DNA from 4 places in the Agarivorans litoreus genome. Region 4 is predicted to be linked to each of the others. Evidence: predicted binding sites of a transcription regulator. Region 4 holds the regulator's gene; each other region holds the start of a gene.

Region 1 (3,413 bases), 4.0 Mb from region 4:
GCTTACTGGAATACCAATTGCCTTAAGAACAATACCTGAGTAGAAATCTACATTCGGGAATAGTTTTTTCTCTTTGAAATAAGGGTCAGAAAGCGCGATGCGTTCTAATTCCATTGCTACGTCTAGTAGTGGGTCATCGATGTTTAATTCGTTGAGCACTTCATGACAGCTTTCACGCATTACTGTAGCGCGAGGGTCGTAGTTTTTGTAAACGCGGTGACCAAAGCCCATTAAGCGGAATGGGTCGTTTTTGTCTTTAGCGCGTTCAATAAATTCTGGAATACGATCTACTGAGCCAATTTCTTCTAACATTGTTAGGCATGCTTCGTTGGCACCACCATGAGCAGGCCCCCACAAACATGCAATACCAGCAGCAATACATGCAAATGGGTTAGCACCAGAAGAACCCGCTAAACGTACTGTTGAGGTAGAGGCATTTTGTTCGTGGTCAGCATGCAATGTAAAGATACGGTCCATTGCACGTTCAACAACAGGGCTAACCTTATATTCTTCAGTAGGTACTGAGAACATCATATTTAAGAAGTTTGCTGCATAGCTTAAATCGTTGCGAGGGTATACAAACGGTTGGCCTGCAGAATACTTGTAGCTCATTGCGGCTAAAGTAGGCATCTTAGAAATTAAGCGATAAGCCGCAATTTCACGGTGACGCTCATTGGTAATATCCATCGAGTCGTGGTAGAACGCAGACAATGCGCCTACCACACCTACCATGATGGCCATAGGGTGCGAGTCACGACGGAAGCCTTGGAAAAAATGGATTAGTTGTTCGTGCACCATTGTATGGCGAGTTACAGTGGTTTTGAAGTTCTCATATTGTTCAACGTTTGGTCGCTCGCCGAACAAAAGAATGTAACAAACTTCAAGGTAATCAGCATGTTTTGCTAGGTCCTCGATTGAGTAACCCCGGTGTAACAATATACCTTGCTCACCATCGATATAAGTGATTTTTGATTCACATGAAGCTGTCGCTAAGAAACCTGGGTCAAAAGTGAAATACCCTTTTTTACCTAGTGTACGAACATCAATTACGTCATGTCCTGCTGTACCAGACATAATCGGCATCTCGTACGCCTCTTGGCCTGGCAGCGTTAGGGTGGCTTTATTGTCAGCCATAGCATGTCTCCCTTGCTTGTTCTAATTGTATTGTTTTTTGGATACAAAGCGCAGCACATTCTCACCTAGAACAAGGTCAAATGTCAATTGGCGTTGGTTGTGAAATATAGTGACTTATAGCGTTTATGTTAAATTTTCGAATTAAGTTGGCTGTTTCGTTGCGCTAAATTAGCTAAATGAAGGAAATGTTAATTGTATTTGTATAATGTGGGCGTTATACTTTGCCCGAAGTATGGCGCTAGTCCGAGCATTTTTTGCGCAATATAAATGTTAGTTTTTATACTTTAGTCTTAATTTAGGCCTTAAGTTCACAAAATTAACATTATCGCAACTCGCTGCTCTGTCCAGAGCCTCACTTTATAACCATAATAATACTCAAGGACCTGAGTGGGCAGAGAATCGTGAAAATAAAACAAAGACCAGTAAACCTCGACCTACAAACCATCAGATTTCCCATTACCGCAATTGCGTCCATCTTGCATCGTGTTTCCGGTGTGATTACTTTCTTCGCCTTGGCTATTTTGTTAGGCCTACTTGCTGAATCCCTTCAATCAGCAGAAGGTTTTGCGAATGTGCAATCCATAATGGATAACTTCTTCGTGAAGTTAATCATCTGGGCAAGTCTTAGCGCGTTGATGTATCACATTGTTGGTGGAATACGCCACTTGATCATGGACATGGGCTATTGGGAAGAGCTAGATAGTGCATCATCTAGCGCTAGAATCTCGTTCATTATCACTGCTGTACTGGCGGTACTAATGGGAGTAATCGTATGGTAACTAATGCTGCAACTTTTGGCCGTAGCGGCGTACATGACTTTTTGCTCATTCGCGCAACCGCCATTATTTTAACCCTGTATACAATCTACTTACTTGGCTTCTTCGCATTTAACGATGTGACATATCAGTCTTGGAGTGGATTTTTTGCTTGGCTTCCAACCAAAGTATTCACCTTACTTGCACTTTTATCGATGCTGATCCATGCCTGGATTGGTTTATGGCAAGTGTTAACTGACTATGTGAAGTGCACGGCATTGCGTGTTGGTTTACAGTTTTCTTTAACAGTTCTGGCGCTAATCTACGTAGCGACCGGGCTGTTTGTTATTTGGGGGTAAGTCGAGTGGCAATTTCTATTCGAGAGTTTGACGCCGTTGTTATCGGTGCTGGCGGCGCGGGAATGCGTGCTGCTTTACAGATTTCTGAAGAGGGCAAATCTTGCGCTCTAATTTCAAAAGTATTTCCGACCCGTTCTCACACTGTATCTGCTCAGGGTGGTATTACGGTTGCGTTAGGTAATTCACACAAAGATAATTGGCAGTGGCACATGTACGATACCGTTAAAGGGTCAGACTACATTGGTGACCAAGATGCCATTGAATACATGTGTAATGTAGGTCCTGAAGTTATTATCGAACTTGAAAAAATGGGTCTACCATTTTCTCGTTTTGATAACGGCTCAATCTATCAACGCCCTTTTGGTGGACAGTCTAAAGAGTTTGGTGGTGAGCAAGCTGCTCGTACCGCCGCTGCTGCAGACCGTACCGGCCATGCATTGCTACATACGCTGTATCAGCAAAACGTTAAAAAGAAGACCACTATATTCTCTGAGTGGTATGCCTTAGATTTAGTAAAAAATGCTGATGGTGATGTTGTAGGGTGTACTGCAATGGACATCGACAGTGGCGAAGTGGTTTACTTTAAAGCTAAAGCAACCGTATTAGCTACTGGTGGAGCAGGGCGTATTTTTGCTTCAACCACCAACGCACACATTAATACCGGTGATGGCGTGGGCATGGCGTTGCGTGCTGGCGTACCAATCCAAGATATGGAAATGTGGCAGTTCCACCCAACCGGTATTGCTGGTGCCGGCGTACTAGTGACCGAAGGCTGTCGTGGCGAAGGTGGTTACTTATTAAATAAGGACGGCGAGCGCTTTATGGAGCGCTATGCTCCAAATGCTAAAGACTTGGCAGGCCGTGATGTTGTTGCGCGCTCAATGATGACTGAAATTCGCGAAGGCCGTGGATGTGATGGACCTTGGGGCCCACACATCAAACTTAAAATGGACCATTTAGGCGAAGAAGTTCTAGAGAGCCGTTTACCGGGTATTTGTGAACTGTCTCGGACATTTGCGCACGTTGATCCTGTTAAAGAACCAATCCCCGTTATTCCAACGTGTCACTACCAAATGGGTGGTGTGCCTTGTAATGTAAACGGCCAAGCTATTACCCAAAATGAGAAAGGCGAAGACGAAATCATTAACGGCTTATTTGCTGTGGG
Region 2 (3,413 bases), 750 kb from region 4:
AGCGAAAGGTGTAACTTCAGAACCAGTACCTGAAGTAGTAGTAATACATACTAATTCAGCTTTTGAACCCATTTTAGGGAACTTGTAAATACGTTTACGGATGTCCATAAAGCGCATTGATAGGTCTTCGAAGTCAGTTTCTGGGTGCTCGTACATTACCCACATGATCTTCGCAGCATCCATTGGTGAACCACCACCAACAGCAAGAATTACGTCTGGCTGGTAGTTATGACAAGCTTCTGCGCCTTTCTTAACGATAGACAGAGTAGGATCAGCTTCTACGTCGTGGAATACTTCCACTTCCATGCCTTTGTCTTTTAGGATGGCGCGTAGGTCGTCGATGTAACCGTTGTTGAACAAGAAGTTATCGGTAACAACCATCGCACGTTTCTTGCCATCAAGGTCGTCCATAGCGATTGGTAATGAACCACGACGGAAGTAGATTGACTTAGGTAGTTTATGCCACAACATGTTCTCAGCTCGCTTCGCAACAATTTTCTTATTGATAAGGTGTTTTGGACCCACGTTTTCAGAAATCGCGTTACCACCCCAAGAACCACAACCTAGCGTTAGAGAAGGTGCTAGTTCGAAGTTGTATAGGTCACCAATACCACCGTGTGAAGAAGGCGTATTAATAAGAATACGTGCAGTCTTCATTTTGTCGCCAAAGTAAGCGATACGGTCAGCGTTTGCGTCTTGGTCTGTGTAAAGCACAGACGTGTGACCAACACCACCGATGTCTAATACGATACCAGCTTGGCGAACAGCGTCTTCAAAGTCTTTCGCTTTGTAAACACCTAGGGTTGGAGATAGTTTCTCGTGTGAGAACTCGTCATCGTAAGATGCTTCTAGGCCTTCACCAATTAAGATCTTAGTGGCTTTTGGTACAGTAACACCAGCTAGCTCAGCGATTTTGTATGCTGGTTGACCAACGATTTTAGCGTTAAGCGCGCCGTTAATCATAAGTACTTTACGTACTTTATCAGCGTCTGCTTTGCTTAGTACTGCTGCGCCGTATTTAGCGAAACGAGCAATTACTTCGTCGTACTTAGATTCAACAATGATAGCTGCTTGCTCAGAAGCACAGATAACACCGTTATCAAAAGTCTTAGACATAAGAATAGAAGAAACAGCACGTTTAACGTCGGCAGTTTCGTCAATTACTACTGGCGTGTTACCCGCACCAACACCAATTGCAGGCTTACCTGAAGAGTAAGCAGCTTTAACCATACCCGGACCACCAGTAGCAAGAATTAGCGCGATGTCGTCGTGCTTCATTAGTGCGTTAGATAGTTCTACAGAAGGAGTATCAATCCAGCCAATAATGTCTTTTGGCGCACCAGCAGCGATAGCTGCATCAAGTACTAGTTTAGCCGCAAAGTTAGTGGCGTTTTTAGCACGTGGGTGTGGAGAGAAGATACAACCGTTACGCGTTTTAAGGCTGATTAGTGCTTTAAAGATAGCGGTAGAAGTTGGGTTAGTGGTTGGTACGATGGCACAAACAATACCTACTGGCTCAGCGATAGTAATAGTACCGCCTTCGTCGTTACGTTCGATAACGCCACAAGTTAAAGTATCTTTGTATTTGTTGTAGATGAACTCAGAAGCGAAGTGGTTTTTGATCACTTTGTCTTCCATTATGCCCATGCCAGACTCTTCAGCCGCCATACGAGCTAGTTCAATACGTGCTGTAGAAGCAGCGAGTGACGCAGCGCGGAAAATCTTGTCCACTTGTTCTTGGCTGTAAGATGCAAATTCAGCTTGCGCTGCCTTTACTCGAGCAACCATTGCGTTTAACTCATCAATATTACCTACAGGCATCCTGTTCTCCTCATTTAAACTAAAACTAATTAGTAAACCAACACTGATTGTTCAAACCGCCTCAGTATAGACCGTAAATCACCGTTCTAGTGGTTTAGTAATTAACTTTCACCAGCGATTATAGGTAGCCCTTTAGTGGTACAACTTGATCCAGATCATGTGTTGCTAAGTTACAAATGTAAAAAAATCACGAAATATTTTCGGCTAATTTTACGGAATCAATCAGTATTCAGGCAAAAAGTGTAAATTTTTTACCATTTTTGCTACTCCGATCAAATTTGTGCTTTCCAGTTAACTTGTCTAGGTTAACGTTAAGTTTTGATGTAATTTTTAGATGCTAGCTTAACCTAGTGAATTCACAATAAAAACCTAATAATTCTTGAGAATAATCAGGAACAGCTACTCACAAAAGGCAACTTATTATTTGTTGTTTTTGTGATTCGAGTGTAGCATCTGGCGTTGATATGCATTTTGTTAGAATATTGTACTGATTTAATATTCATGTAAAGTGAATGGAAATATCACAAAGGCTTAGTTTATGCCCAATTGTGTCAATATGGAGATGAAAATGAAAACTGCTAAAACTTTAGCTGCTAGCCTAGTTAGTGCTGCGATCCTGAGTTCTTTCACCACTGCTTCTTTTGCTGCTGATGTTCCAGCTGGCGTTAAACTAGCCCCAGTACAGGAGTTGGTGCGTGGTAATGGCACCGAGCCTGCTTCCCTAGACCCTCACAAAACCGAAGGCGTGCCAGAATCTAACGTGATTCGTGAGCTACTTGAAGGTTTAGTTAATCAAGATGGCGACGGAAACTTAGTGCCTGGTGTAGCAGAATCTTGGGAAACTGAAGACAACCTTACCTTCGTATTTCACCTTCGCAAGGATGCTAAATGGTCAAATGGCGATGCGTTAACCGCTCACGACTTTGAATATAGTTTCAAACGTGCGGTTGATCCAAAAACAGCAGCACCATACTCATGGTATCTAGAAATGACCACCATGGTAAATGCTGCAGACATTATCAATGGTAAGAAAGATGCCTCTGAATTAGCCGTTAAAGCGCTTGATGACTACACCTTAGAAATTAAACTAGAGCAAGCGCTGCCATACTTTGTTGCGATGACTTCGCACACTACGTTGAAGCCAGTGCACAAAGCTACTGTTGAAAAGTTCGGTGATAAGTGGACGTTACCAGCTAACTTTGTGGGTAACGGTGCTTACAAAGTATCTGAATGGGTAGTGAATGAAAAAATCGTTATGGAGCGTAACGAAAACTACTGGGATAACGACAAAACTGTTATCAACAAAGTGACTTACCTGCCGATTGAAAACCAAGTTACTGATATGAACCGCTTCCTAGCGGGCGAAATTGACATGACTTACGAAATGGCTAACGAGCACTTTAAGCGCATGCAAAAAGAGCAGCCAGATTCGTTAAAAGTAACGCCTTACTTATGTTCTTACTACTACGGCTTTAACAACAAAAAAGCACCATTTGATGATGTTCGCGTACGTAAAGCCTTGTCTTACGCTATTGACCGTGACGCAGTAGCTAAGTTTATCGTCGGTAAAGGTGAGCTACCAGCTTACAACT
Region 3 (3,413 bases), 2.2 Mb from region 4:
CCACATTTGAAGCGGGTAGGCTGGTTACCGCATCTTCGGTTCTTAGCACTCCGGTTACTAACCACGGCTGGCGGCCTATTTCGGTTACATACCAGCCGGCAAGTGTTGCTACCCAACCCGAGAAGGTTGTACCTACCAATACTTTTAGCATCCAATTTGGCATTTTGCCTTTACGCACCATGTGGTAAGAGCCAAACCAACTTAGGGCTAACATAAGTAGACCCAAGCCCACCATTACCCGGAAACTCCAAAAAACAGGTGCTACTGGCGGGTGCTCGTTTTCAAATTCGTTTAAGCCTTTAAGCTCGCCATCTAGCTCGTGAGTTAAAATTAAGCTCGCTAACTTTGGAATACCAATGGCAAATTTGTTGGTTTTGGTTTCTTCATCTGGCAATGCAAATAACAGTAATGGAGCGCCTTTCTCGGTTTCCCAGATACCTTCAATGGCAGCAATTTTTGCAGGTTGATGTTCAAGAGTATTTAAGCCATGAAAATCACCCACTAAAGCCTGAGTTGGCGCTAGTATCGCTGCCACTATTAGGCTTACTTTTAAGGTAAGACGCGGCGCTTTTTTAACGTCGCCTTTTAAAATTCGATAGGCTGAAATACCGGCGATAAAAAACGATGCAGTTAGGCCTGACGCTAACAACATGTGGATTAAGCGATAAGGAAATGATGGGTTAAATACAATTGCAAACCAATCGGTTGGATAAGCAACACCATCGCGCATTTCAAAACCCGTTGGGGTTTGCATCCATGAGTCTAGCGCTAAAATCCAAAATGCCGACAAACTGGTACCAATTGCTACCAATATGGTTGCTAGGGTATGTACTTTGTTTGGTACGCGTTTAATGCCAAACAGCATAATGCCCAAGAAGGTGGCTTCTAAGAAAAAGGCGGTAAGCACCTCGTAACCGAGCAGAGGACCAGCAATATTACCCACGGTTTCCATAAAGCCTGGCCAGTTAGTACCAAACTGGAATGACATGGTAATGCCGCTTACAACACCAATCGCAAAGGAAAGTGCAAACACCTTTACCCAAAAGCGATAGGCGCGCATCCATACCGGGTTACCGGTCATATCGTGGCGAACTTTAAAAAATACTAGGAACCAACACATCGCAATGGTGATGGTGGGAAACAGGATGTGAAAGCTGATATTGGCAGCAAACTGTATCCTTGAGAGCATTAGGGCATCAAGCATGGTTAAGCCTCGTTAAGGTTGATAATCTCATTAGCTGGCGGCAGATCCCTTGTTACCAACGATTTTGTCTTTTAGTTCTAAAATTCTGCTAATACCTGAGCCCATCTTCATTAAACTCTGTAGTTTGTCTGGGTTCATCGTATTGAGTGCGTACGACCATTGAGTGATTAACTCTAAGAGATCGTGGATCTCTTCCATTTTTTGTTGGGTATACTGATCTGCTTCGTTTTCTGGTTCTTCTAATAGATTTGAGCGCAATAGAGAAAGGGTTGGGTCTACTTCACGCTTACTGCGTTCTTCAAATACGGTTCTCGCCATATCCCAGATAGAGCCCGCTGCGGTAAAAAACTCGCGACGCTGACCTGCTTGGTGGCTTAGCTTTACTAAACGCCAAGACTGTAATTCTTTTAAACCCATACTTACGTTGCCGCGACTAATACCCAGCTGTTGCATAATTTGCTCAGCGTGCAAAGGCTCTTGATTAATCACTAACAAAGCCAATATTTGGCCAACCGTTCGGTTAAAACCCCAACGGCTGCCCATTTCGCCAAAATGAAGAACAAAAGCTTGGCTCTTCTCTGATAATTGCACGTGACAAATCCTTTTATTGAACTTTCAGAAAACAGTGAAACTTTAATTGAAAATTGATTTAAGTCAATATTTTTAGTGATGAATAACGGTGTTTGATGAAACCGTGAAGAAGATTTAGCTTAGTTTGAAAGTGGGTTTGTTTGTTAATCAAAAACCTGACAATGGCTTTATGTTTACTTGCTGTTTATCAGGTTTCGTTGGTGTTTATCTTTGTTTTAAGGGGATTTTGCTAATAGTGAATACTTACTTATTAAGCTATTTTCCGATACAGAAACTGGTGAAAATGCGGCTGAGTAAATCGTCGGAGCTGAACTCACCGGTAATTTCGCTTAAGTGTTGTTGTACCAAGCGCAGTTCTTCGGCCAACAGTTCACCTGCTTGATAAACTTCTAGTTGGGTTTTGCCGTTGTCTAAATGGCCTGCGGCAAGTTCGATGGCGTTAAGGTGGCGACGACGTGCCATAAAACCACCTTCCATATTGCCTTGAAAACCCATGCATTGTTTTAGATGGTCTTTTAGCTCTGCTAGGCCTAGCTCGGTTTTAGCTGAAATCTTATAAACAGGATGTCCGTGATCCATTACTACGTCTAAGCTTTCGCCGGTAACATCGGCTTTGTTGCGTACTACTGTCATGCCAATATTGGTGGGTAGTTTTGCCACAAATTCAGGCCAAATTTTTTGTGGGTCGAGTTCCTCGGTGGTGGTGCCGTCCACCATAAACAATACCCGATCAGCATTATTGATTTCTTCCCAAGCGCGCTCTATACCTATTTGCTCTACAACGTCTGCGTCATCACGTAAACCAGCGGTATCGATGATGTGTAGTGGCATACCGTCAATATGAATATGCTCGCGTAATACGTCACGAGTCGTTCCGGCTATGTCGGTAACAATGGCGGCTTGTTTACCTGCTAGGGCGTTAAGTAGGCTTGATTTACCGGCGTTAGGACGGCCAGCGATAACTACTCGCATGCCTTCTCGTAGTAATGAACCTTGGCGAGCTTGGCTTTGTACTAAGCCTAATTCTTCGATAATGGCGTATAAATCGGCTTGTACTTTACCGTCGCTTAAAAAGTCGATTTCTTCTTCGGGAAAATCAATTGCGGCTTCAACGTAAATACGCAGGCGAGTAACACTTTCAACTAAGCTATGGATCTTGTTTGAAAACTCACCCTGCAGCGAATGTAAGGCACTTTTGGCTGCTTGTTCGCTGGTGGCTTCAATTAGGTCGGCAATGGCTTCTGCTTGGGCTAAATCGAGCTTATCGTTTAGAAATGCGCGCTCACTAAACTCACCTGGGCGAGCCATGCGTAAACCATCTAATTGGCAAATTTCGCGAATTAGCATGTCTATTACTACCGGCCCGCCGTGACCTTGTAGTTCTAGTACATCTTCACCGGTAAAGGAATTTGGCCCTTTAAAGTACAGTGCAATACCTTGGTCAAGCGTGTCTCCGCTAAGGCTTTTAAACGGTAAGTAATCGGCATAGCGAGGAGCAGGGCACTTGCCTAATAGCGTTTCGGCTACTTGCTGGGCTAAAGGGCCAGATACTCTAATTATGCCTACACCACCACGACCTGGGGCGGTAGCTTGCGCCACAATAGTATCAGTTGAATTC
Region 4 (3,413 bases):
GGGTAAGTTACAGATAAAACACGTAATTTGCCTTGGTGATTTTAATGAAATAACAACTCTTAATCTGATTGGAGCTTTAGAAGCACAAAGCTCCCATCCAATTGCCAATGCCTTCAGCGAATACCAAGGCTACGCTGCAACTAATATTGAGCACCATACTGGCTTAGGCTTAAGTGGAGAAGTCGACGGTAAAAAGCTGAAACTCGGTAAAGCTTCCTTTTGTGATCAAACTGCTGAGCCAATAGCCGGAATGCTCGAATTGGTGTTAATGGTCGAAGATAAATTGGCTGCTAGAGTTTATCTTTCAGATACCATCAAAAAAGACGCGGTTAGTTTTTCACAGGGTTTAAAGGCTCGAGGTATTTCACTGTCGATGTTAACTGGGGATGACTCCGCCCAAGTGGAATATGTTGCAAAACAGTTACATATAACCGACATCGCTAGCGGGGCTTTACCACAACAAAAACTCGAAGTAGTTAAAACTAAAACGCAAAACTCCCCTCACCTATTAATGCTTGGTGACGGAGTAAACGATGGTCCAGTTTTGGCCGCCGCACCGCTATCAGTTGCTATGGGCTTGGGCACCGACATTGCAAAATCGAGTGCTGACGCTGTATTGTTGGGTAGCAAGCTTTCCACTTTGCTCTCCGCCATGGATCTTGCCAAAAAGACTAAAAAGATTATTGCTCAAAATCTGGCATGGGCCTTAGGGTATAATGCTTTAATTTTACCCTTAGCAGTGGCCGGAATAGTTACTCCTTATATGGCCGCTATTGGGATGTCATTATCATCCTTGGCGGTTCTCACTAATTCCTTAAGGTTAAACAAGCAATGAGTATTATTTTTGTCTTGATCCCCATCGCCCTGATCTTTGTATGTGTAGGAATTGGTATATTTTTCTGGGCAGTTAAAAGCGAGCAATTTGAAGATTTAGACCGCCAAGGTATTAACATTTTGTTTGATGATAAGAACAAAACCAAACAAGACAATGATTCTACAGACTGATTTTGTAGCAGCCTTTATCACCGGCCTTCTTGGCGCTACCCACTGTATTGCAATGTGTGGCGGAATCGCATGCATACTAGGTTCTCGTGCCAATAACTCTTCCAATAAGCTTTTAGTAAGTATTGGTTTTAACCTAGGTCGGATCCTAAGCTACTCTATTGCCGGTGCTATTGTTGCTGGTTCCATCCAAGCAATTAGCCAGGTTCATCAATCGCTTTATATGCTAGTAGTTTTACAGTGGTTCGCTGCAATAATGCTCATTTTACTCGGCATACACCTTACTCGATGGTGGTCAATTCTCACGCCAGTGGAACTACTTGGCAAAGGCTTATGGTCAAAGGTTCAACCCAAGGCAAGCAAGATGTTGGCACTGCAGCACCCAGCAGCCAGTTTACCATTAGGCATGTTATGGGGTTGGCTACCCTGTGGTTTGGTTTATTCAACTTTGGTATTAAGTGCTAGCCAAGCAAATTGGCTAAACGGAGCGGGTGTAATGTTTAGTTTTGGTTTAGGTACGTTTAGCGTGATGCTGTTGGCTGTATTACTGGGCCAGCAACTAACCAAACTAATGACAAATCGCATATTACAAGTTTGTTCAGGACTGAGTGTTTTGAGTTTAGGGATCTACCAAGTTGTTACATTGTTGTAGCAATAGATCTAGAAAATTTATTACATAAAGAGTAGAATTGCCTCGAACTCCTATAGCATAGTTTGAGTATGAGCATTAACCCAAAAGCTAGTCAAAGAATCCAAACTGGTGGTTGTGAAATTCACTGCCAAGATTGCAGTATTGCCCAGTTATGTATCCCTTTCTCTCTTAATGAGACAGAGCTAGATCGCTTAGATAGTATTATCGAGCGTAAAAAGCCTATACAGAAAGGCGAAGAAATATTTGCCGCTGGCGATAAGCTAAAAAGCTTATACGCTATCCGCTCAGGTACAATTAAGTCCTACACAATCACCGAACAAGGTGATGAGCAAATTACCGGCTTCCACTTGGCTGGTGATTTAGTTGGCTTCGACGCCATTAATAGCCAAGAGCATCCTAGTTTTGCCCAAGCTCTTGAAACATCCATGGTATGTGAAATTCCTTTCGACACCATGGATGAACTGTCTGCCACAATGCCTAAGTTACGCCGTCAAATGATGCGCTTAATGAGTAATGAGATTGTTGCAGACCAAGAAATGATTTTGCTACTAAGCAAAAAGAATGCTGAAGAACGTTTAGCTGCCTTTATTTATGGTTTATCACAACGCTTTTCGGAGCGAGGATTCTCTCCAAGAGAATTTCGTCTAACCATGACTCGTGGAGATATCGGAAACTATCTGGGACTAACTGTAGAAACCATTTCCCGTTTACTTGGTCGTTTCCAAAAAGCCGACATGATCGCAGTAAAAGGTAAATACATTTCAATCACTGATCGTGATGCACTGCGCCAACTAGCCGGTACTAAGCAAAGCTAACTACCTAATAACACTGACCTGATTTACATCAATCTATCAAAAAAAATCTAGGTCAGTGTTAACTATATCTAATTTATTCCTACCAATTTAAGCTAAAGTTAAGTAGCTATTCCAGAAGATTCTAGGAGCTGCTTTATGATTAAGTATCGTAATATTTTAGTGGTCATCGACCCTCTACATGACACCCAGGCGGCCTTGTCTCGCGCGGTGTTTCTTGCCCAAAAAGAAGACAAAGCAAAAATAAAAGCTCTACTTACTATTTACGACTTTTCTTACGAAATGACTTCGATGCTTTCTGGCGAAGAACGTGAAGCAATGCGCTCGGGTGTAATAGAAGAACGTAATGTTTGGTTGAGTGAAATAATTGCCGAAACAGACACCGCTGGGATAGAAATCGAAACCAAAGTTGTATGGAATAATCGCTTATATGAAAGCGTGATTGAAGAAGTTTTGGATTTTGGTCATGACCTAGTGGTAAAAGCGACTCACCCTCATCCAACATTACAATCGATTATTTTTACTCCTAACGATTGGCATATTTTGCGCAAATGTCCCACACCAGTATTAATGGTAAAAGACCATGATTGGCCCACTAACGGTAAAATTGTTGCCGCTATTCACGCTGGCGCAGAGGATGAAGAGCACCATAAGCTAAATGTGAAAATTGCCGATGAAGCAAAAGACCTGAGCAAATTACTAGAAGCTAATTTGCATGTGGTAACAGCTTATCCAGCAGCCCCAGTAAACATTGCCATCGAACTGCCAGACTTTGACCCACTTAAGTACAACAAAAACGTTATGGAGTACCATAAAACCGCGCTTAATAAATTTGTTGAAGAACAATTTGAGCAAGCGGTCACCACGCACCTTGAGGAAGGTTTGCCTGACGATGTAATCCCCGAAGTAGCAAATGAAATAGATGCAGAAATTGTTATTTTAGGTAC

What was found. The regulator FNR, encoded in region 4, switches genes on or off when oxygen is low (the NO sensors DNR and NnrR bind a similar motif). The targets are predictions, from matches to a motif close to TTGATCTAGATCAA.
Region 1: gltA (citrate synthase) is a predicted target of FNR. The motif match lies at 1,201-1,214, and genes of this name have one in related genera.
Region 2: adhE (bifunctional acetaldehyde-CoA/alcohol dehydrogenase) is a predicted target of FNR. The motif match lies at 1,967-1,980, and genes of this name have one in related genera.
Region 3: K5L93_RS10010 (GbsR/MarR family transcriptional regulator) is a predicted target of FNR. The motif match lies at 1,849-1,862, and genes of this name have one in related genera.

What each region holds. Positions count from the first base shown of each region.
Region 1 is NZ_BLPI01000001.1:298,420-301,832, reverse strand. Features, by position in the region: gene gltA (citrate synthase) at 1-1,134, opposite strand, end outside; gene sdhC (succinate dehydrogenase cytochrome b556 subunit) at 1,506-1,913, shown strand; gene sdhD (succinate dehydrogenase, hydrophobic membrane anchor protein) at 1,907-2,248, shown strand; gene sdhA (succinate dehydrogenase flavoprotein subunit) at 2,254-3,413, shown strand, end outside.
Region 2 is NZ_BLPI01000001.1:3,560,502-3,563,914, forward strand. Features, by position in the region: gene adhE (bifunctional acetaldehyde-CoA/alcohol dehydrogenase) at 1-1,821, opposite strand, end outside; gene K5L93_RS16445 (ABC transporter substrate-binding protein) at 2,390-3,413, shown strand, end outside.
Region 3 is NZ_BLPI01000001.1:2,158,115-2,161,527, reverse strand. Features, by position in the region: gene K5L93_RS10015 (cytochrome ubiquinol oxidase subunit I) at 1-1,204, opposite strand, end outside; gene K5L93_RS10010 (GbsR/MarR family transcriptional regulator) at 1,235-1,795, opposite strand; gene mnmE (tRNA uridine-5-carboxymethylaminomethyl(34) synthesis GTPase MnmE) at 2,051-3,413, opposite strand, start outside.
Region 4 is NZ_BLPI01000001.1:4,314,703-4,318,115, reverse strand. Features, by position in the region: gene K5L93_RS19920 (heavy metal translocating P-type ATPase) at 1-835, shown strand, start outside; gene ccoS (cbb3-type cytochrome oxidase assembly protein CcoS) at 832-1,005, shown strand; gene K5L93_RS19910 (sulfite exporter TauE/SafE family protein) at 989-1,654, shown strand; gene fnr (fumarate/nitrate reduction transcriptional regulator Fnr) at 1,723-2,469, shown strand; gene uspE (universal stress protein UspE) at 2,605-3,413, shown strand, end outside.